DNA from 2 places in the Thermoanaerobacter brockii subsp. finnii Ako-1 genome. Region 2 is predicted to be linked to the other one. Evidence: riboswitches for the same ligand, from Rfam matches in the RefSeq annotation. Region 2 holds a riboswitch; the other holds the start of a gene.
What was found. A riboswitch is a leader RNA that binds a small molecule or an ion and turns the genes downstream of it on or off. The one in region 2 is predicted to bind S-adenosylmethionine.
Positions count from the first base shown of each region.

Region 1 (12,230 bases), 470 kb from region 2:
ATATTGAAGTATTTCCGCTTGCCAATTCCTCACTCATATTGACAACTTCTATCTGCGGCATAGAAACATTAATCCTTTTTGTAAGTCTTATAAGTTTATATTCTCCTTTATTAGCTTTATAATAGGTCTCTAAAGAAGGAGTAGCACTGGCCATAACCAGAACTGCTTTTTCTATTTCACACCGCTTTTCTGCCACTTCTTTAGCATTATATTTAGGTCTTAAGTCTGATTGTTTGTAGGTGGTCTCATGTTCCTCGTCAATTATAATGAGGCCAAGATTATTAAAAGGAGCAAAAACTGCATTTCTCACACCAACTACTACGTCCACTAAACCATTTTTTACTTTTCTCCATTCATCAAAACGTTCTCCCGGTGAAAGGCCACTGTGAATTACAGCCACTCTATTGCCAAATCGACTCACAAACCTTTCAATAGTCTGAGGCGTCAATGAGATTTCTGGTACTAAAACTATAGCGCTTTTGCCTATTTTTATAGCTTCATCTATCAATTGAAGATAAACTTCAGTTTTGCCACTTCCTGTTACACCAAAAAGCAAATATTTATCAAAAGTGCCTGTCAAGATAGACCTTTTAACCTCTTCTACAGCTCTTTGTTGTTCTTCTGTCAATAATAGAGGCTTAGTTTTTTCAATATCTTTTACACTAAATCTCAATACTTCTTCCTCGTAAATTTCTATATACCCTTTATTTTGTAAACTTTTTATAACTCCATAGTCTATATTGAGCACCTTGACAAGCTCAGAAAGCCTAATAGGACTTCTATTTTTTAAATATTGTAATATTTCGTATTGCTTTGGCGCCTTTTTGGAAAGCTGTGAAGGTATCTCATCAATATTTATTTTCACAACCTTTACTTTCTTTTCCCCTTGCTTTATCCCTACAGGCATTATAGTCTGGAGAGCTTCAGAAAAATAACATTTATAATAATCCTTCATCCACTTAGCCAGTTCAATCATTTTTTCATCAAATATGCTATAGCTGTCTAAAATCCTATGGATATCCTTTATTTTATCCACTGAATAAGACGCCTTGTCAGTAATACTTATTACATATCCCTCTATAAACCTATTATTAAAGGGGACAGATACCCTCATCCCAATTTTTACATTCATTCCTTCAGGAATACGATAAGTATATACCCTGTCAGTATTAGAAGATTTAATGTCTACAACGACCTCGGCAAACATGGCAACCTCCGCCTGTTAAATATTTACCAAATAAAAAAAGCCGAAAGGCCTTACAACAATTTAGCTATTTCATCTAATATCACATGAGAAGCTTCTATCTTTGTCATCAAAGGATACTCCTTTACGTTTAAATCTCTATCTATGATTTTTATTATATTCGTGTCTACTTCAAAACCTGCTCCCTTTTGAGTTACATCATTTGCAACTATTAAATCCATATTTTTCTCCTTTAACTTTCTTTGTGCATATTCTACTAAATTAGTAGTTTCAGCAGCAAAACCTATCGAAATCTTGTTTCCTTTTTTCTGTCCTACTTCATACATTATGTCTGGATTTTTAACTAATTCAATAGTTAATTTCTCTTCATCTTTTTTTATCTTTTCTTTTTTCATCTCTTTAGGTCTGTAGTCAGAAACAGCTGCAGCCCCTATGACAATGTCTACTTCATTAAGGTGCATCATGACAGCATTGTACATATCTACCGCTGTTTCTACAGGAATAAAAGTCACATCTTTAGGTACCTCTATATAAGTAGGCCCAGAAATTAAAATCACTTGTGCCCCTCTTTCCACTAAAGCTTTTGCAATCTCATAGCCCATTTTACCCGAAGAGCGATTTGTAATGTATCTTACAGGATCAAGAGGCTCTCGAGTAGGCCCTGCTGTTACTAACACCTTTTTCCCTTCAAAATCTCTTTTTTTCTCATTGTCCAATAACTCTAAAATAGCTTTTTCAATCTCCTCTACATCAGCCAATCTTCCTGCGCCATAAGTTCCACAAGCAAGCCTTCCGGCAGCTGGCTCCACAAATAAAAAACCATATTCTTTTAAAATTTTAATATTCTTTTGAGTCACAGGATTGGTATACATGTTTGTATTCATGGCGGGAGCAATTAGTACAGGACTCTTTGTAGCAAGAATAGTAGTAGTTAACATATCGTCTGCAATCCCATGAGCAATTTTAGCAATAATATTTGCGGTTGCAGGAACTATTGCAAATACATCAGCTTTTTTTGCTAAAGAAATATGCTCAATTTCCCAATATTTCCTATCCTCAAACATATCAACAACTACTTTATTGTTAGTTAAAGCCTCAAAAGTGAGAGGATTTATAAAATTTGTAGCTTCCTTTGTCATTATGACATCCACATTTATGTCTTTTTTTACGAGTCGAGATGTAAGGTCTGCAGCTTTATAAGCTGCTATACCTCCTGTAACCCCTAATACTACATTTTTTTTGCTTGTATTCATTTCAACACCCTCTATTTTATTCCATATTTTTTCGGTCTTTGATAAGTAATAAGTCCATTGTTTACTTCTTCTGTAGCAATTGTTACAGGTTTATCAGAATCTATGTCTACTAATTTAGTGTCACCAGCAATAAGCTGTCTTGCTCTTTTTGCAACTAAAGAACACAAAGTATATTTGCTATCTACTTTTTCCATTAAATCTACAATTGATGGATATAAAATCATACCAACCCCTCCTTGATTTCTAAGTACAAATCCTTATTTCTATCAACTCTGCATTTCTCTGCAATAATTATAGCTTTAATTTTTTCAACCGCTTCTTCTACACTATCATTTATAACTACATAATTGTACCTGGAAACATAGTTTAATTCCTCATAAGCACTTTTAAATCTTTTTATTATCTCCTCTTCTGTCTCTGTCCCCCGTTTTTTAATCCTATTTTTTAATTCTTCCATTGAAGGAGGCAATATGAAAATAAACACTCCTTCTGGAAACTTCTCTTTTATTTTTAAAGCTCCTTGAATATCTATCTCTAAAACTACATCATTTCCTTCTTCTAAATTTTTTAACACGAAATCCTTCGGTGTTCCATAGTAGTGGTCGTATACCTTTGCCCATTCTAAAAAAGAATCATTTTCTATCATTTTCTCAAATTCCTCTTCCGATTTAAAAAAATAGTTTTTCCCTTCTATTTCCCCGCTTCTTGGCTGACGGGTGGTGGCAGATATACTCAATTTTAAATTTTTCTCTTTTTTCATCAAGGCTTTGCATATGGTTCCTTTTCCTGCCCCTGAAGGCCCAGAAAGCACAATAAGTAACCCTTTTTTCTTTTTCGACAACACAAATTCCCCCTACTCTTCCTCTTCTTCTTCGTCTTCTTCTAAAGTGTCCTCTAATATCTCTTTATTTGAATTGAGACGATTAGCTACGGTCTCTGGTTGAACAGCAGAAAGTATTATGTGGTCACTATCAGTTATTATAACTGCTCTTGTTCTTCTACCATATGTAGCATCAATAAGCATACCTCTATTTTTTGCCTCTTGAATTATTCTTTTTATAGGTGCTGATTCTGGACTGACTATTGCCACCAATCTATTCGCCGAAATTATATTGCCAAAACCAATATTTATTAATTTAATCGACATACTTTTTCCTCCCTACTCAATATTTTGAACTTGTTCTCTAATTTTTTCAATCTCATTTTTCAAGTCAATGACTTTGTTAGAAATTCTATAGTCTATTGACTTTGAAGCAATCGTATTCGCTTCACGATTCATCTCCTGAACTATAAAATCTAATTTTTTGCCTATAGAACCTTCTTCTTTTAAAGAATCTTTAAATTGAATAATATGGCTTTTAAGCCTTGTTATTTCTTCAGCAATACATGACTTGTCAGCAATAATTGCTATTTCCATTGCCATCCTATTAGGGTCTATATCTACCCCCAATTCTCTTATACGCTGTTCCAATCTTTTTCTATAATCTTCTACCATTACAAAACTCAAATCTTCAATCTCTTTTACTATATCTGAAATTTTGCCCATTCTATTAACTATATCATCGTATAATTTTATACCTTCTTTGTTTCTCATGTCAATGAGGTTATTAATAGCTTCTCCCAATGGCAGTTTTAATAACTCCCATATTTCTTCTAAATCCAAATCCTCATTCTTTACCCTGATAACTTCCGGCAGATACACTAAATCACTTACCTTTATAAATCCTTCTAATTCAAATTTAGACTTTACATCAGTAAAAACTCTAAGATATTCTGACAAAAGATTCTCATCAATTTCTATAACATTAATACTTCTTTCATACACTTCAAAACCAATATTTAATTCTATTCTCCCTCTCGCAATCTGCTTTGAAACAAATTCTCTCACTTTTTCTTCAAGTCCACTTAAAAGTTTATTCATCCTGCAATTTATGTCTAAAAATCTGTGGTTTAAAGATTTAATTTCCACAGTTATATAATAGCCTTTTTCCTTAATCTCACCTCTTCCATAACCGGTCATGCTTTTTATCATCATATCACCTTTTTCTTATTATAGTCAAATTCTCTCTGTATTAAACTAAAGCTCTATCTCGCCTCTAAAGACTTCTTCCACACTTCCAGATAAATAAATACTATTGTCATCCAGCCATTCTACTAAAAGTTTACCACCTTTAAAATGGACATTGACATTTCGCTCCGTCTTACCTAAAACTGCTGAAGCTACTGCAGAGGCACAGGCACCACTTCCACAGGCAAGAGTAAGCCCCACACCTCTTTCCCAAGTCCTTACAGAAATATTTTCTTTATCTTCTACTTTTACAAAATCCACATTTGTACCTTGAGGAAAAATGGAAGATTTTTCAATTTTAGGACCTAATTCTTTAATCATATTTTCATCTAAGGATTTTACAAAAACAATAGTATGAGGCACTCCTACTCTTATAGAAGTTAATTTATAAACTTTCCCATCTATTTTTACCGGCTCATTTATAAATTTTTGCTTATCAGTTTTTACAGGTATTTTATTAGCCTCAAAAATAGGACTACCCATGTAAACTTTTACACTTTCTACTTTCCCATTTTCTACAAAAACTTCTGGCATAATCACTCCCGCTAAGGTTTCCACTGCCATTTTCTCTTTTTTTACTATCCCTCTTTCATAAACATATTTTGCAAAACACCTAGAACCATTACCGCACATTTCTGCTTCGCTACCATCTGCATTAAAAATCCTCATCCTAATATCCGCAATTCCTGAAGGCTCAACGACTAAAAGACCATCCGCCCCTATACCAAAATGCCTATCACAAAGTTTAATAGCTAATTCACTATAATCTACATTTTCTCGAGCCTCAATTACTATAAAGTCATTTCCCAATCCATGCATTTTAGTAAATTTCACCTATATCACTCCATTTTCTAATCTTCAAGGATATTATAACACAAAAAAGGCTAATTTGGTTAGATATTTTAAGAAAATGTGAGGAAAACAATCATAAAACGATCATAAGGCCAATAGCAGCCAAAACTCCCATAATTCCGCCAAAATAAAAAGGTGCAGTTACTCCCAATGTATCCCAAAGTATTCCCGCTATAAAAGAAGCCGGTAAAAGGCCAATGCCTGTAAAAGTAGCATGAAGCCCTATAACTGTACCTTTTAAATGAGGTGGAGAAATCTCCGCAACTAAAGCTTTTTCAACACCCTCAGTCAAAGCGATGTACAAACCATAAACAGAAAATAATATCCACATAGCACTTTTAAAGCCAAAAACAGCAAATCCCAAATACACTATTCCGTAAAGGAAATAGCCGATGATGAGAAGTTTCTTTCTTCCTATTTTATCCGACAATCTTCCCATAGGATACGAAAAAATCATATAAACTATGTTGTACACCAAATACAAAAGTATAACATCCGAATCGCTAAATCCCACATTTTTCGCCCTTAAAAGCAAAAATTGATTAGAGGAATTACCCAAGGCAAAAATTAAAATAACTATTAAAAACATTTGAAGGCGTCTATCAAGACTTCTCCAAGAAAATGAAAGCTTTTTTGAAAGTTGATTTGTTACTTTGCTTTCCTTAGCAAAAAACAGCACAAAAACTCCTAAAAAAGCTGGTATTAAAGAATACATAAAAACCGCCTTATAATTCCCTTTGTAAGAAGTCAAAAAATAATAGGCTAAAGCAATTCCAATCGTTGCCCCTAAGGTATCCAATGCTCTATGAAGTCCATATGCTCTTCCGATCTTATCTTTATCTACAGCTTCAGCAATTAAAGCATCTCTCGGGGCTGTTCGTATTCCTTTTCCAAATCTGTCACTAGTTCTACCTAAAAACACCCATCCCCATGAAGTAGCAAAATACAAAAACATTTTTCCTATAGTGGAAAAAGAATATCCAGCTATAGCTAAAGGTTTTCTTTTACCTACTTTATCAGATATGTACCCTGAAAAAACTTTAAGTATGCTAGCTAAACTTTCTGCAAAACCTTCAATGATACCCACTATTGCCGGGCTTGCCCCCAGTTGAGAGGTGAGAAAAAGTGGAATCAAAGGATATACCATTTCAGTAGATATATCTGTAAGAAGACTTGTCAACCCCAAAATAATTACATTTAACAATTAAAATGCCTCCCTTCACTCTTTATTATTTTCATAAACCAATGAAGCAAAATATTCAAAGTCTCGACTGGCTTTTTCTAATAAATCCTTAACCTCTTTTTTCATTTCACACTCAAACACATCTCTTTGGGCTACTTTTTCAAACCACTTATATAACTTATTCAACTCATCTTCATTTTCCTCTAATTCTGCAAAAGTAAAATTTTTTCTTGCTATCTCTTTTTCAATCTCTTTAAAAAACTCTTCACATTGTTCCTTTATTTCACTATATTCTTCCCTCCTTTGATGATTAAATTGTTCTATCACATCCTTCTCTATTTCTTCATCAAGGGCCACTACTTCAAAGGCTTTAAAATCTCCTCCAAAGCCTTTAATTTCATCCTTTAGCTTCTCTATTTCTTTTAAAAACCTTTCCATGTAAGGCACAATACATACAGACTGTTGTAAATACAAAGCGCCAATTTTTTTTATTCTTCTCCATATAGTAACCCTAGCTGTTGACGAATCACTTGGGACCTTATACACAAAAAGTAACCACTTCAACTTTCCACCTCCTCTATCTTTCTTTCTCTTGCTTTTCAATTTTCTACTTATGGCAATTAAACTTTAATTCCTATTTTTACATCTTGTTTTATTGTAACAAATGTTACAACTAAAATCAATACAATCAATTTTTCACTATTAAACCCTTCGATTTCATGGTATACTTTTTATATACAATAAAATCTGGAGGTTATACTATGGCTTTGGACGGCATAACTTTACATGCAATAATAAAAGAACTAAAAGAAGAAATTATTGGTGGAAGAATTGATAAAATATATCAACCTGAAAAAGAAGAATTAATCTTTATAATACGAAATAAAGGTAAAAACTATAAACTGCTATTGTCTGCTAATGCAAATTATCCAAGAATATATCTTGCAGAAGAAAATAAAGAAAATCCTGCTGAGCCTCCAATGTTTTGCATGCTATTGAGAAAATTTCTTCAAAGCGGCAGGATAATAGATATAAAACAAGTAGAATTTGACAGAATAGTAAAAATCGACATAGAAACAAAAGACGAATTAGAAAATCAAACAATTAAAACTCTAATTATTGAAATAATGGGAAGACACAGCAATATCATATTAATTGACAAAGCTACTCAAACGATAATAGATAGCATAAAAAGAGTATATTCCGATATGAGTAAAGTAAGAGAAGTACTACCTGGGAGGCAATATGTCTACCCACCACTGCAGGAAAAGTTAAATATAAATAATCTCTCGCTACCTTCTTTTAAAGAAGCTGTTAATAACTACAAGTCAAAAAAAATTGAAAAAACCTTAGTAGATATTTTACAAGGATTTAGCCCCACTTTGGCAAGAGAAGTTACTTTTAGATGTAATATATCTGACAGATTTGTAGAATCAATAGAAGATGAGCAAATTGAAAATCTATATCAAAACATAAAAAAAATATATGAAGATGTTTTAAGCTTAAATTTAAAACCTTGCATTGCCTTTCAGGAAAATGAAGTAATTGACTTTTCTTGTATTGATTTATCTCAATATATTACAAAAACTTTTTTCCCTACAGTGAACAAAGCTGCTTGTAAATTTTTCAGTGAAAAAGCAAATATAGTAAATTTGCAAGTAAGGTCCTCGGATTTAAGAAAAATCATCAACAACAATTTAGAAAAACTTTATAACAAATTAGATAAACTTCAACAAGAATTAAACGAAGCAAAAAATGCTGACACTTTTAGACTTTACGGCGAACTTATAACAGCAAATATGCATTTGTTAAAAAAAGGAATGGAAAGCTTCAAAACCATAAACTATTACACTGGTGAAGAAATTGAAATACCCATTGACAAAAAATATTCCCCTTCAGAAAATGCACAAAGATACTTTAAAAAATACAGCAAGTTAAAAAATGCCAATAAAATAATAGAAAAACAAATATCCGATACTCTTGAGGAAATAACTTATTTAGAAGGTCAACTAGTGAACTTGGAAAATTGTACATTACCATCAGAAATAGAGGAAATAAAAAATGAACTGTCTGAACAAGGGTATATACATAAGCAGCAAAAGAAAAAAATATCACGGCAAACTCTTTCTCAACCGTTACATGTAGTATCTTCAGACGGTTTCGACATATATATAGGGAAAAACAACACTCAAAACGATTATCTAACGTTAAAATTCGCAAATCCTAACGATATATGGCTTCACACAAAAGACATGCCAGGGTCTCACGTCATAATCAAGACAAATAACAAACCTGTGCCTGAAACAACTCTTATTGAAGCTGCAAAATTAGCCGCCAAATATAGCAAAGCGAAACATTCTTCAAATGTACCTGTTGATTATACCTTAAAAAAATACGTAAAAAAACCTTCTGGCGCAAAACCAGGTTTTGTAATATATACAAGCCAAAAGACCCTTTATGTAGACCCAGAGTAAGATGCTTTTTAGGCATCTTACTTCTTATTTTAAAGGCACACTAAATATAGGAATATATTTTCTTCTATTTTCTTGTATAACACTCTCATACAAAAAAACTGTATCTACTAAAATTGCTCCTTTTTCTTGTTTTTCAAAAAGACTATTTACTTCTTCTATGTCAATGCTTAAACGTATGTCTCTGGCAATGGTAATGTGGGAAGTAAACTTTCTTTTATCTTTTTCAAAGCCAATTTTATATAATTCCTCATCTATATTGTCATGCAGTTTATTAAGAAAGGAATTTTCTTCTGTACCTACCCACAATACTCGCATATCGCCATTTCCCTTAAAAAATCCTACTTTGTCAAATTTTATATAAAAGGGACTAATATCTTTTACTGCTACTTCAAGAGAGTCTTTTATTTTCATTACACTTTCTGTTTCTATTTCCCCTAGAAATTTTAAAGTAATATGGAAATTATCTTTATGAGTCCATCTTCCTTTTATCGTATAATTTTTTAACTCTTCCTGAAAACTTGATAATTTCCCTATTGATTTTTCATCTAAATCAATTCCAATAAACGTTCTCATAGCACTCCTCCTTTTTTCTATTTCCATGGAAATAATTGTATTAAAACTTTCATTGTCCTCCTCAAAATTATAGCAAATAGAAGCAAAAAAAATCCATCTCAAATAGACTATTGCTATATTTTTCTTGCCTCTGTTTCTGTTAGCTTTATGATTTTTTAAATAACTTACATCATGACTTTTTTAACCTATTGACAAATGTTTATGTTGATGTTATTATCTAATTAAATTGCTAAAGTGAATAATAAAATAAAAACTCTTATCGAGAGCAGGTGGAGGGACTGGCCCGATGAAACCCGGCAACCGGTGGCCGAAAGTTTTAAACATGCGGCTGCACGGTGCTAATTCCTGCAGAACGTTGAGTTCTGGCAGATAAGAGGATTTAAAAACCTCTTCGTACTGTCAGAAGAGGATTTTTTATTTTTATTTTGGGAAAGGAGGTTTTTCTATGATCTATATTAGAAATCTTACAAAAGTTTATCATTCAGCTTCAGGAAATGTTAGGGCTTTGGAAGACGTCAACCTCAACATAGAAAAAGGCGATATTTTTGGAATTATAGGTCTGAGCGGTGCTGGAAAGAGTACTCTCCTGCGCTGCATAAATATGCTCGAAAAGCCAACTTTCGGTTCAATTGAGATAGATGGTGTTGAAATGACTCGGCTTTCTCCCTCTGAATTAAAAGAAATGCGAAAAAAAATAGGCATGATATTCCAGCATTTTAATCTGTTATCATCCAGAACTGTCAGAGGCAATGTGGCTTTTCCTTTGGAGATTGCCGGGCTGGACAAAAGGACAATCGATAAAAAAGTAGAAAATCTTTTAGAGCTCGTGGGGCTTTCCGACAAGGCCGACAACTATCCTTCTCAGCTTTCAGGCGGTCAAAAACAGCGGGTAGGTATAGCACGAGCCCTGGCTAATGATCCGAAAGTTCTTCTTTGTGACGAACCTACTTCAGCGCTGGATCCAGAAACAACTCTTTCTATTTTAAATCTTTTAAAAGATATAAATAGGGAGCTGGGAATCACCATAGTTCTCATAACTCATGAAATGAATGTCATTAAACAAATTTGCAATAAAGTAGCAGTTATTGAAAAAAGTCGTGTGGTAGAACAGGGACCTCTTATTGAAGTATTTAAAAAACCTCAAACAGAAACCGCACGAAATTTTTTGAAATCTGTAACTTTATCAGAAATGCCTAAGGAATTAAAAGATAGGATTGAAAACTTGTCCCACGAACACTTGGAAGGCAAAATTATTAAAATTGCCTTTTTCGGCGAAATTACAACAGAACCTGTCATATCAAACATTATAAGAAAATTTGATGTTGACACCAATATTCTCTATGGAAACATTGACCACATCCAGGGTATGCCCTACGGTACTCTTATAGTTGAGCTAAGAGGCAAAAACGGTGAAACAGACGCTGCTTTAAAATATCTAAAAGATTTGGGACTCGACGTGGAGGTGATTGAAAATGTCTGAAACTATAAACTTGTTGCTGGTTGCCACATGGCAAACTATTTACATGGTGGCGGTGTCAACGTTCATAGCAACGATTTTCGGGGTACCCCTCGGAATCCTGCTGATGGTAACCGACAGGAATCAGATACTGCAAAACGAACTTTTAAACAAAATACTAGGCACTATTGTAAATATTTTTCGCTCTGTGCCTTTTGTAATACTTTTAATCGTGCTTATACCTTTTACACGATTGCTTGTAGGGAAAGCTATAGGGACCACCGCAGCGATTGTTCCCCTTTCGGTAGCGGCTATTCCCTTTATGGGAAGGCTTACCGAAACAGCATTAAGAGAGGTAGACCGCGGTATCATTGAAGCAGCCCAGTCTATGGGAGCTTCACCCCTTCAAATCATAACCAAGGTGCTAGTCCCCGAGGCTTTACCTTCAATAGCCGCAGGGATTACCATAACTACTATAAATTTAGTGGGATATTCTGCCATGGCAGGTGTTATAGGAGGTGGTGGGCTAGGAGATTTAGCAGTAAGATATGGATATCAGCGATTTATGCTCGACATTATGCTTTATACCGTAGCAATTTTGGTAGCTATGGTACAGCTAATTCAACTCATAGGAGATGTACTAGTAAAACAGCTGTCAAAAAATCGGTAAATTTTACTTTTTTAATAAAGGAGGAGATTGATGTGAAAAAGTTCTTAACTACACTTTTATTACTGAGCCTTCTAACAATTTTTATTGCGGGATGCGGAACAAAACAAGGACCCACTTCCGACAAACAAACCCAAAACCAGGGCGTATCAAAAACAACCATCAAAGTAGGAGCTACTCCAGTGCCCCACGCCCAAATTTTAAACGTCGTAAAACCCCTCCTCGAAAAAGAGGGAATTACTCTAGAGATTGTAGAGTTCACAGATTACGTGCAACCCAACCTAAAGCTAGCTGAAAAAGAATTAGATGCTAACTATTTCCAGCACATCCCTTATCTTGAAGATTTCTCAAAGGAGCATAATCTTGATTTAACATATATTGCTAAAGTTCATATCGAACCCATGGGTATATACTCCCAAAAAATCAAAAACCTCAGTGAGTTAAAAGAAGGCGCTACCATTGCCATACCCAACGACGCTACCAATGGCGGAAGAGCTTTG
Region 1 is NC_014964.1:1,348,489-1,360,718, forward strand. Features, by position in the region: gene priA (primosomal protein N') at 1-1,207, opposite strand, end outside; gene coaBC (bifunctional phosphopantothenoylcysteine decarboxylase/phosphopantothenate--cysteine ligase CoaBC) at 1,258-2,457, opposite strand; gene rpoZ (DNA-directed RNA polymerase subunit omega) at 2,469-2,681, opposite strand; gene gmk (guanylate kinase) at 2,678-3,301, opposite strand; gene remA (extracellular matrix/biofilm regulator RemA) at 3,311-3,604, opposite strand; gene THEBR_RS06720 (YicC/YloC family endoribonuclease) at 3,617-4,489, opposite strand; gene dapF (diaminopimelate epimerase) at 4,535-5,359, opposite strand; gene THEBR_RS06730 (MFS transporter) at 5,451-6,581, opposite strand; gene THEBR_RS06735 (Chromate resistance protein ChrB) at 6,597-7,124, opposite strand; gene THEBR_RS06740 (Rqc2 family fibronectin-binding protein) at 7,322-9,034, shown strand; gene thpR (RNA 2',3'-cyclic phosphodiesterase) at 9,059-9,607, opposite strand; SAM riboswitch class I at 9,861-9,983, shown strand; gene THEBR_RS06750 (methionine ABC transporter ATP-binding protein) at 10,053-11,087, shown strand; gene THEBR_RS06755 (methionine ABC transporter permease) at 11,080-11,733, shown strand; gene THEBR_RS06760 (MetQ/NlpA family ABC transporter substrate-binding protein) at 11,766-12,230, shown strand, end outside.
Region 1: linked by a shared signal. The riboswitch ahead of THEBR_RS06750 (methionine ABC transporter ATP-binding protein) and the one ahead of metK (methionine adenosyltransferase) in region 2 are both predicted to bind S-adenosylmethionine.

Region 2 (12,230 bases):
TCTTGGAGAAGGAGATAATTATATATGGGTTATTAGCAATGTATCGGCTGAGTTCACTCCAATACCTGAGACAGATCCTTTAAAAGGTGAATCCTTTATTTATGGAAAAGTAAAGGCTATTGATTATGCAAATAGAATTATTACTATTGAGAGGGAATACCAGGATGCTCAGGATTTAAGAAATGAAGCGGGACCAGATATAAAAGTACTACCGAATGCTATTATCCACTTCATGGCAAAGGTTAGTTATGACCCTGAAGGGGGAATTAAATATGCTGAAAGGGATATCAGCTTTTCGGAAATAAAAGTAGGAGACGAATTAGGTATAATACTTACGAAAGACAAGGAAGCAAGAGCGATAATTGTTTCAGATAACAGTAGCATTTCTTATGAGCTTAATATAAAAGTAATGGCTCCAGCCAAAAATGATGTGGTTTCAAGCCCCTTCAAAGTAATAGGAAAGGCAAGAGTATTTGAAGGAGGGGTAAATATAAGGCTAATTGGTAGCAATGGCAATATTTTAAATGAGAGTTTTGTCCAAGCAACTGACGCTGCTCCTTCTTGGGGGGATTTCGAAGCTATAATTTCCTATAAGCCTTTAAAAGAGCCGCAAAATGGGATTCTTCAAGTTTTCTCTTTAAGCCCTAAAGATGGTTCTATACAAAATTTAGTTTCTATACCTTTAAAATTAAAATAAAAAATTATGAATGTTTCAAAGCTAAATAAATTCCTTCTGCTATTGTTTCTGCAATATCAAAAACAAAGCCTAATCTAATTGAATTTAATGGCAATGAGTCATATACATCGACAATGCCTACTATTGAAATATCTCCAACAGGAGGAAGCATTTTCCCCACCCCTTTTCCAGGGTACAGTGGGGCTTTTTTTATTGAGATTTTTCCTATACTTTCTTTGTCTCCCAAAGAAGCATCTATAGCTATAATTTTACTATTAGGATGCTTCTTTTTTATGTATTTTATATTTTCTTCTAAGTTTATAGCGTGAATTGGCCTCTTTAAGGTACCGTAAACAAAGTAAGTTGGTGGAAGTGATTTTGTTAACAGATTTCCTACGATAGGACCTAAGGAGTCGCTTATAAATTTATCTGTACCAATACATAAAAAAACTGAATTAGGGCTTAAATAGGAATTTAAAAAATTAGCTATGAAATAAACGGCGTTATCATCATCATATTTAAGCCTTAATTCTTCCATAATTGAAGCCTCCCTTTTTAATAATAAACTGAATTAAAAAATTAAGGGAAGGAATAATAAATGTGTACAGTTAAAATAATGGGAGGTTTTCAAAAATGAAAAAATATACAGTTTACATAATTCTAATCGCGGTATTTTTGTCAGCTACTACTATGTTTATGTTAAAAACATATTTTAAAGAACATAAGAATAAGGAGGAAATTAAAACTTTTGATGAAGTATATCCCGCAGGGAAACAGATGTGGGATAGGGAAATAGAAAATGTAGAAAAATATAATGAGTCTAAGACTACAAAAATTTCAAGAGAAGAAGAAAAATATTCAAGCCAAGCTCTTGAGCAAAATGTAGATAAAACTACAACACAAGAAAATGAAAAAGATAAAAAAGAAAAAGTGATTACTGTAGAAGAAATATTGGAAATACAAGATAAAATGGAAGCTTCTCAGAAGGCAAAGGTAATGGAAATTTTACAGAAGTTAGGGAAAGAGGATATGGATAAGATTATGAAGATGGCAGAGAAAGGATTAACAAAGGAAGATAATGAAAGATTATTAAACATATTGAAAAATAAACTTTCTTCCGAAGAGATAAATTATCTTGTAGAAATAGCAAATAAATATTTTGCCGCGAAATGACCTTATGTGGTATTTTGTGCAGACACTTTAAAATATGACGTATTCTTAAAAAATTTAAAGATTGCAAGCGATAAATCAATAAAACGGCCATTTTTAAGCTTTTATGCCTATTGTGAAATTTCATTTTTTCTATTATAATTTATTTCGTCACTGATGTCGGGATGTGGCGCAGTTGGTAGCGCACGTGCTTTGGGAGCATGGGGTCGGGGGTTCAAGTCCCTCCATCCCGACCATTGTGGTCGTATAGCTCAGCTGGGAGAGCACCTGCCTTACAAGCAGGGGGTCATAGGTTCGAGTCCTATTGCGACCACCATTTTCAAAAATTAAATATTGTGGAGGGATACCCAAGTGGCCAAAGGGGGCAGACTGTAAATCTGTTGGCTGTCGCCTTCGATGGTTCGAATCCATCTCCCTCCACCATTGAAAAAAAGACCGTAAGGTCTTTTTTATTTTTCTCCTTCAAATGTCTTGACATGGTAAAAAAGTGTAGTATAATATTATTTGAAAGAGAAAATTATTATTTATTAATAAAAATTTAATTAGGGAGGAATCTTTTATGAGAGAAATGACGAGACATAATCTTAGTGAAGCCTATGCTGGAGAGAGTCAAGCTCACATGAGATATCAAATTTTTGCTGATGTAGCTGAAAAAGAAGGCAAACCTAATATTGCAAGACTTTTCAGGGCTATTTCCTATGCTGAATTGGTACATGCCACAAATCATTACAAAACTCTTGGAGAAGTTGGAAATACAGTAGAAAATCTTGAAAAAGCTATAGAAGGGGAAACCTTTGAAGTAGAAGAGATGTATCCTGCTTATAATGCTGTTGCAGAACTTCAAGAGGAATCTGGAGCTAAAAAAAGCATACATTATGCTATTGAGGCTGAAAAAATACATGCAAAATTGTACACTGAAGCAAAAGAAGCAGCATTAAAAGGAGAAGACATAAAGATATCAAAAGTTTACATATGTCCCGTTTGTGGATATACCTCTGTTGATGTATTGCCAGAAAAATGTCCTGTATGTGGAGTTCCTGGAGAAAAATTTGTAGTATTTTAAATATAATTTTTCAAAAAAGAGCATGTTTTGGCATGCTCTTTTTTTGATGCAAAAATATTTGACATAGTAGATAAAGTGTGCTATAGTAGACATCAGAAAATTTAATAACATGCTCTTATCAAGAGAGGTGGAGGGAAAGAGCCCGATGAAACCCAGCAACCTGTCCTATAGGACAAGGTGCTAATTCTCTCAGAAGCATGCTTCTGAAAGATGAGGGTATGTGCCTCTTCTTTTGGAAGGGGTTTTATTTTGTTTTTAAGGAGGAATAGAAAAAATGCGTAGACTGTTTACATCTGAATCAGTCACAGAGGGGCATCCTGATAAAATTTGTGATCAGATTTCTGACGCAATATTAGATGAAATTTTGAAAAAAGATCCCTATGCCAGAGTTGCTTGTGAGACTGCTGTAACTACCGGTTTGGTTTTAGTAATGGGAGAAATTACTACTCAGTGCTATGTAGATATTCCGAAAGTTGTAAGGAAAGTAGTAGAAGAAATTGGCTATACTAGAGCAAAATTCGGTTTTGACGCTGATACTTGTGCGGTTATCACTTCTATTGATGAGCAATCACCGGATATTGCCCTCGGTGTGGACAAGGCATTAGAAGCTAAAAGAGGAGAACTTTCAGATTCGGAAATTGAGGCTATTGGCGCTGGAGACCAGGGTTTAATGTTTGGTTTTGCTTGCGATGAAACAGAAGAATTAATGCCTATGCCTATAATGCTAGCTCACAAGCTTGCAAGAAGACTGGCGGAAGTTAGAAAGAACGGGACATTAAGCTATTTAAGACCAGATGGTAAAACACAAGTAACAGTAGAGTATGAAGATGATAAGCCTGTGAGGGTAGATTCTGTTGTAGTATCAGCTCAACATGCACCTGAGATTGATCACGATACTATTGAAAGAGATATTATTGAACATGTAATAAAACCTATAATTCCTGAAAATATGATAGATGATAAGACTAAAATTTTTGTAAATCCCACAGGAAGGTTTGTAATTGGTGGACCTCAAGGTGATAGCGGACTTACAGGAAGAAAAATTATTGTAGACACCTATGGCGGATATGCAAGGCACGGGGGCGGAGCTTTTTCTGGTAAAGACCCTACAAAAGTTGATAGATCCGCAAGTTATGCTGCAAGATATGTGGCAAAAAATATTGTGGCAGCAGGACTTGCTAAGAAGTGTGAAGTGCAATTAGCTTATGCGATAGGTGTTGCTACACCTCTTGAAATAGGTATTGATACTTTTGGCACAGGTAAAATATCAGATGAAAAGATTTCGGAAATTGTAAAACAAGTTTTTGATTTAAGACCTGCAGCTATAATTAGGGATTTAGATTTAAGAAGACCTATTTATAGACAAGTTGCAGCTTATGGCCACTTTGGAAGACACGACTTAGACCTCCCATGGGAGAAAACAGACAAAGTAGATATATTAAAAAAGTTGGCAGGAATATAAATTTGAAAGCCCGGGTAAACCCGGGCTTATGGCATTTTTTATATATCTTTTTTAAATGCCATAGAATTTATGTTTTGTAAACGCTTCGCTACCTTAATTATACCACAAAAATTGAAAAAAAGAAATGAATTGGCTTTAATTTGCTTTAAATATAAGGTAAAATTAAATAAAGAAAAGAATTAAAACAGGAGAATCGGCTATGATTGACATAGAGGGTGTAGTTGAAGAAATAATTTTTAGAAATGAACAAAATGGTTATACGGTTTTAGAATTAAGTACCCAAGGTTTAGTAGTCACTGCTGTAGGTTATATGCCTTATGTAAACATTGGGGAAAGAATTAAAATTGAAGGAGAATGGGTAGAACATCCTGATTATGGTGAGCAAATTAGGGTTTTAAATTATGAAACCTTGGCTCCCACCACTTTAGAAGGAATAGAAAAGTTTTTATCTTCTGGCTTAATTCCTGGAATAGGTCCTGTTACAGCAAGAAAAATTGTAAAAAAGTTTGGCGTTGATTCTTTAAATATAATTGAAACTGCACCAGAAAGATTAAAAGAAATAAAAGGTCTAAGCGATGAGAAGATAAAAAGAATTTGTGAAGCTTATGAAATGCAAAAGGGCATAAAAGAAGTGATGGTGTTTTTGCAGGGGTACGGTATTTCCACTGCAATGGCTATAAAGATTTATAAAGAATACGGAAACAACGCGATTGAAATTATTAAGCAAAACCCTTACAGATTGGCTGACGATATATTTGGAATAGGATTTAAAACTGCAGACAAAATAGCAGAGAGCCTAGGAGTTGACCCTCATTCTCTATATCGCATATCTTCTGGTACTCGATATGTTTTGATGCAGTATGCGGCAAATGGTCACACCTATGTGCCGAAAGAATTGTTAAAAAAAGAAGCAGCAAGTTTGTTAGAAGTGAGCGAAGAAGAAGTAGAGGATTCTTTTGTGCTTTTAGTACAAAATGAAAAAATACATATTGAAACTTTTGAAGATGATACTGTAGGAATTTACTATATACCTTACTATATAGCTGAATTACACACAGCAGAGAGATTGTTTAACATGACACTAATGGAAAATGAAGATTTAGGCATAGATGTCCAAAAAGAAATTAAAAATTTTGAAAAAGAAACAGGTATTTTGTTAGCAGAAAATCAAAAATTGGCTGTTGAAGAAGCTGTTAAAAATTCTGTTGTTGTCATAACGGGAGGACCAGGCACAGGAAAGACTACAATAATAAATTGTATAATACGTATTTTTGAAAAAGCTGGTAAAAAAGTGGCTCTTGCAGCCCCAACAGGAAGAGCCGCAAAAAGGATAACGGAAGCTACTGGAAAAGAGGCGAAGACTATTCATAGGCTTTTAGAATATACTTATTCGGAGGAAGAAGGGAAGGGCTTTAACAAAAATGAAAAAGATCCATTAAAATACGACGTTATAATAGTTGACGAAGCTTCAATGGTAGATATATTGCTTATGAATGCTTTATTAAAAGCCCTACCTATAGGGGCAAAACTGATTTTAGTAGGGGATGCTGATCAGCTTCCATCTGTTGGAGCCGGAAATGTCCTAAGAGATATAATAGACAGTGGAATAGTAAAAGTGATACGTTTAAAAGAAATTTTTAGACAGCAAAAGCAAAGTTTGATAGTAGTAAATGCTCACAAGATAAATAATGGAGAATATCCAACCTATAACGATAAAAATAGTGATTTCTTTTTTATAAATGCTAACACCCAAGAGGATATATTAAAAACCATATTGGAGCTTGTGACAAACAGACTTCCTAAAGCTTATGGATTTCATCCTATTAATGATATTCAAGTACTCACCCCTATGAGAAAAGGGATAATTGGTGTTCACAATTTAAATTTAGAGCTGCAAAAAGCATTAAATCCCCACGACAAAACTAAAGCCGAAAAAATAATGAAGGAGTTTGTCTTCAGGGTGGGGGATAAAGTGATGCAAATAAAAAATAACTACAAGATAAAATGGAAAAAAGGCGATGAAGAAGGAGAAGGAGTGTTTAACGGAGATATAGGAATAATTCAATCAATAGACGAAGAATTACAGGAATTGACTGTATATTTTGACGACGAAAAATTTGTCACTTATGACTTTTCTGACTTGAATGAACTAAATTTGTCTTATGCTATAACAGTACACAAAAGCCAAGGCAGTGAATTTCCTGTTGTCATAATGCCAATTACTTATGGACCCCCTATGCTATTAACAAGAAACCTTTTGTACACTGCCGTTACAAGGGCGAAGAAATTGGTTATTTTGGTAGGTCAAGAGAAATATTTGAAATTTATGATTGACAACAATAGAATCTCAAAAAGATATTCAGGGCTTCTTTCAAGGCTTAAAAAAGCACTTTTGTATGTAAACTAAATATTACGATTTTACACAAAATAGAGGAAAATTTACTGTAAAATGATAATTTTTTAATTAATTTTAATTTAATAATGCCGATATAAAATATAAAAGAAAAGTGAATTGCAATAAGGGGCAATAAAGATGATTTTTTTAGACCTTTTATTTCCACCAAAAACAACCTGCATTATTTGTAAAACTGTTATAAAAACAGGGTATTTATGCGACAAATGCAAAAGCACATTAAAATTTATTGAGGGTAATAGGTGTAGTATTTGTGGTAAACCAATAGACTATGAAGGAACATGTCCTGATTGTTTAGAACATGGTCATGAATTTAAACAAAATATAAGTCCTTTTGAATACGATGGTGTTGTAAAAGACTTAATAGGGCGGTTCAAATATTTCAAAGAGAGAGAATTGGCACCTTTTTTTGCAGACTATATGGCTGATGCAGTTAAAAAAATGAACTGGCCTATAGATGTCATAGTACCTGTTCCTCTTCACAAAATTAGACTTGACGAAAGAGGTTACAATCAGTCAGAACTTTTAGCAAGAGAACTTTCTTATCGATTGAATATTTTTATGTCTAAGGCTTTAAGAAGAGTGAGAAATACAACAACCCAGACTGCTTTGCACAAAGAAGAGAGGATAGAAAACGTAAAGGGTGCTTTTAAAGTGACTTACAAAGATACTATTGTTGGGAAAAATGTGTTACTGGTAGACGACGTGTTGACAACAGGTGCTACTTTGGACGAGTGTGCCAAAGTCTTAAAAGAAAATGGGGCAAAAGATGTATATGTGGCTACCATAGCAACGGGTAAAAATATGTAATGGGGTGTTTGAAGTATCAAAAAGGGGGATGAAAGGAAATGGAAATAAGAAATTGTAAAAGGTGCGGAAGGCTTTACACGTACACAGGAATTGACCTATGTCCAGTGTGCTATAGACAGGATGAAGAAGATTTTATGAAAGTGAGGGATTATTTAGATACACATCCCTCGGCTACCATGCTGGAAATATCTCAAAATACACAGGTTTCTACAAAGAAAATAATGGATTTTTTAAAGGAAGGCAGGCTTATTTTAACCTCTAATAACGTCAATATAGGTCTTAGGTGCGAAAGATGTGGTAAACCAATACTTACAGGTAGGTTTTGTGACGAGTGCAAAACCAAATTAGCTAAGGAATTAATGAAAGGCTATTCGATTCAATCCGATGACAAAGAAGAAGAAAAACAAACAGGAGAAAGACTGTACGTTTATGAGAATCAAAAAAAGAAAAAATGATTTTTATATTAAACTTTTAAATTATTAAGTCGATATTAGTAGTAGTACGGGGGTGTTAAAAATGAAAATTTATAACAACAACATTGAAAAAATAATGTCAGTTTATCGAGTAGATGCAGTAGAAAAAGTTGCTAGCAAGAAAGCGGAGATAAAGGATAAAGTTGAGATATCAGAAGAAGCAATTAAACTTGCACAAAGTTCAAATGAATTTGAAAAGATAAAGAATCAAAAGATTGAAAACATAAAGGCAATGCTGAGTGCTGGGACTTACAATGTAAAAGCTGAAGATGTGGCGGATGCTATTCTTAAGGGAATATTGTTGAATAAAAAAATTTAAAAAGGGTGTGCTGGCAATGGCTAATAGCCAAAAGCTTGTAGATGTATTAAGGGGAGAAACAGAAATTTACAAAGTTTTATTAGACTTAGCGATAAAAAAAACTGATATTATAATTGCGGGAAAAATAAAAGAATTAGATGAAATAGTGCAAATAGAGAAGCAACTTATAAAAAAACTAATGGAATTAGAAGAACAAAGAGAGGATATATTGGAGAAGATTGATATAGAAGGCAAAATGACAATAACCGACTTGATAGAATCAATTTCTTCAGAAGAAGCAGAAAACCTAAAAGATATCAAATATAATCTGACTAATATTTTAAAAGAACTTGAAGAAAGAAACAAATTAAATGCTGCTTTAATTGAACAAGCGTTAGAATATGTAAATTATTCTATTCAAACAATATCAAGTGCCTTAGAAAGTGATGATGGTGTTTATGGGAATAATGGCAATATAAAAAAATACACCAGCCTAATTGACAAAAAGGCATAGGGGGATGAAGATGTCTACTTTTCAAGGATTAGAAATAGCAAAGACAGGATTGTTTGTAAGCCAAAAGGCTTTGGATGTTACTGGACACAATATTGCTAATGCTAATACCCCTGGGTATACTCGTCAAGTAGTAGATATGGCCTCAATTGCACCACCCACTACTTTTGGTATGTATGACCAATGGGGAAAAGCCATAGGAGAAGGCGTAAAAATACAGGATATAAGGCAAATCCGCGACCAATTTTTAGACAACCAATTCAGAAGGGAAAATAAATTTTTGGGTGAATGGGAAACAAAAGCGCAAGTTTTAGCTGCTGTTGAGGATATATTTAACGAACCTTCGGATAGCGGAATAAACACAGTGCTTAATGACTTTTTTAATTCCCTTCAAGAGTTATCCAAGAATCCAGAAAGTTTGACGGTAAGAGCAGAAGTTAGAGAAAGAGCTATTGCTCTTGCTGATACTTTTAATACTGTATATCAGCACCTTTATGATAAATTGAATGAATTAAATTCTACCATACAAAGTAGAATTGCAGAGATAAATTCTTATGCTGAGAGAATAAGTAAATTAAATAATGAAATATATAGATTTGAACTTACCGGACAAACAGCAAATGACTTAAGAGACCAGAGAAATCTTCTTGTTGATCAACTTTCTAAACTTGTCAATATCACTACATATGAAGACTCCAATAGAAATTTCAGAATCGATATAGCGGGACAAGCTTTGGTAGATGGGTCAACTGCATTTACGATGAGTCTAAATAATACAGGTGCTGTGGTATGGGATTTAACAGGGGCACCTGTAAACCCTTCAAGTGGTATATTAAAAGGCTTACTCGATATGAGAGATGGAGATGGCACCAACGGGATAAAAGGAGTACCCTATTATATAAATGAATGGAATAAATTAGCATATAGTATAGCACAAGCGATAAATGAAGTACATAAAGCAGGTTATGGCCTTGACGGTTCTACAGGAATTCCGCTTTTCACTGATTTTACTACTCCATATGATTCCACAGTTCAATATGCGAAGTTAATTAAAGTAAGTTCAGATATTCTTGCAGCAGATGGACTTGAGAAAATAGCTGCTGCATCAAGTACGGCTACTCTTCCGGGCGATAACACAAATGCATTAAAGCTTATTGCTTTAAGGGATCAAGGCAATGCAGTGCTGAATGGAGCCACATTTGATGACTTTGCAAGGTCTTTAATATCAAATCTTGGAGTGGATGCACAGCAAGCAAATTTAATGCAAAAAAATCAGGAATTCATGGTAAAACAAATTGATTTAAACAGACAATCGGTATCTGGTGTATCTTTAGACGAAGAGATGACAAACATGTTAAAGTATCAAAAATCCTATGCTGCTTCTGCAAGAGTGATAACAGCCATTGATGAACTTTTAGATACTCTTATAAATAGAATGGGTATTGTAGGAAGATAAAAGGCGGGTGTAAAAAGTGAGAGTTACTGATGGTATGCTTGTGACAAATTTTTTGAACAATTACCACAATAACCTTGAAAAATTACAAAAAAATCAAAACATGTTATCTACAGGCAAAAAAATATCAAGGCCTTCTGATGATCCAGTTGCCGTAGCTACCAGCTTGCGGATTAGGACAGATATGGCAAGAAACGACGCTTATACCAAAAATGCTGATTATGCAAAATCGTGGTTAGACATTACTGATTCTGCTTTAAATCAATTGGGTGACCTATTGCAGCGAACAAGAGAATTAGCCGTCCAGGGTGCGAATGGAACTTTGACGCAGGCTGATATGCAAAAAATGGCTAACGAGATAGAGCAGTTAAAAGCGCAAATGATACAAGTAGGGAATACCCAATACAATGGAAGGTATATATTTGCAGGCTTTAAAACAACCACACAGCCTTTCAGTGAGGATAACAATTCTTATAATGGTGATAATGGCCTAATAGAGTTTGAAGTAGGAGCAGGGGGAAATAAAATAGCTGTAAATGTACCGGGAGATAAAGTTTTTGATGTAGATTTGACAGGAACTTCTCAACTTCTTGTTATGATGGATAATCTAAAAAGCGCTTTAGACTCAGGAGACCATCAGGCTGTAAGCAATTTAATAGTTGATGTGGATAAACAGATGGAAAATGTATTGGCAGTAAGAGCAGAAGTAGGTGCAAAATCAAACAGAATTGACCTTATACAAAATAGGCTCCAAGATGATAACTACAATTTCACAGCGCTTCTTTCAAAAAGTGAGGATGCAGATTTGGCACAAGTTATTACAAATCTCAAAATGGATGAAAATGTGTATAGAGCATCACTAGCTGCGGGAGCTCGTATTATGCAACCTAGTCTTATAGACTTTTTAAGGTGATAATATGAATATAGTAATAAATCAAACTTTTGGCAGGATAGGTATAGACACTACTCCTGCCCAAATTTCTATACAAAGCCCAAAAGCAGACCTTGAAATAAAACAAATACCTGCAAAAATGGAAATAGACCAAAAACTTCCTCAGGTACATATAGATCAGTATCAGTGTTTTTATGAATCAGGGCTTAAAAGTATTTTTGACCTTGTCCATGATGAAGCCCAGATGAGCAAACAAATAGCTCTTGAAGCAATAGGTAAAATTGCTGAAGAGGGGCGTTTTCTTGCCTCTATAGAAAACCATCAAAATGCTATTGCAGAGTTAGCTAAAAAAGCGATGGAGCATGAGGTTACATTTACAATTGACCTCATGCCAAAGTCACGACCCAAAATATGGTTTGAAGGATATTTAAAAATAAGTTGGGAGTTAGGCGGTGTAGAAATAAAAGCAATACCTCATAAGCCTCAAATATCTGTGATACCGGCACATGTAAATATATATATGAGGCAATATCCATCAATAAAGATACAATATGTAGGAAATAATCTTGATAGAAGGATATGATCTTATATCATACGTCATCCTAAGCCGGAGGATACTATACCCTAAAGAAAGACTCTATAAAGACTCCAATATGAAAGCGAGGAACCAATATGCAGATAAATACAAAAAACTTTGGCATCATAGAATACAATCCTGATGACGTCATTTACTTTGAAGAAGGAATACCAGGTTTTGAAGACTTACACAATTTTTTAATAATCACTGACAATAGAGAAGACATGCCTTTTAAATGGCTTCAAGCAATTGATAATACAGATATAGCGTTTGTAGTTATTGACCCTAGAGTTTTTAAACCTAATTATACCTTTGAAATTGATGAAGAATTAATACAAGCTCTTCAAATAGAGGATATAAACCACCTTCTTATATATGTAATTGTAGTAATCCCCGATGAAATAGAAAAAATGACAGCAAACCTAAAAGCCC
Region 2 is NC_014964.1:1,816,237-1,828,466, reverse strand. Features, by position in the region: gene THEBR_RS09140 (Gmad2 immunoglobulin-like domain-containing protein) at 1-697, shown strand, start outside; gene yyaC (spore protease YyaC) at 702-1,214, opposite strand; gene THEBR_RS09130 (hypothetical protein) at 1,310-1,849, shown strand; tRNA gene THEBR_RS09125 (tRNA-Pro) at 2,007-2,082, shown strand; tRNA gene THEBR_RS09120 (tRNA-Val) at 2,087-2,162, shown strand; tRNA gene THEBR_RS09115 (tRNA-Tyr) at 2,184-2,269, shown strand; gene THEBR_RS09110 (rubrerythrin family protein) at 2,406-2,909, shown strand; SAM riboswitch class I at 3,022-3,126, shown strand; gene metK (methionine adenosyltransferase) at 3,184-4,371, shown strand; gene recD2 (SF1B family DNA helicase RecD2) at 4,571-6,778, shown strand; gene THEBR_RS09095 (ComF family protein) at 6,905-7,594, shown strand; gene THEBR_RS09090 (TIGR03826 family flagellar region protein) at 7,633-8,049, shown strand; gene THEBR_RS09085 (flagellar biosynthesis anti-sigma factor FlgM) at 8,111-8,386, shown strand; gene THEBR_RS09080 (flagellar protein FlgN) at 8,403-8,879, shown strand; gene flgK (flagellar hook-associated protein FlgK) at 8,890-10,332, shown strand; gene flgL (flagellar hook-associated protein FlgL) at 10,349-11,242, shown strand; gene THEBR_RS09065 (DUF6470 family protein) at 11,247-11,804, shown strand; gene fliW (flagellar assembly protein FliW) at 11,894-12,230, shown strand, end outside.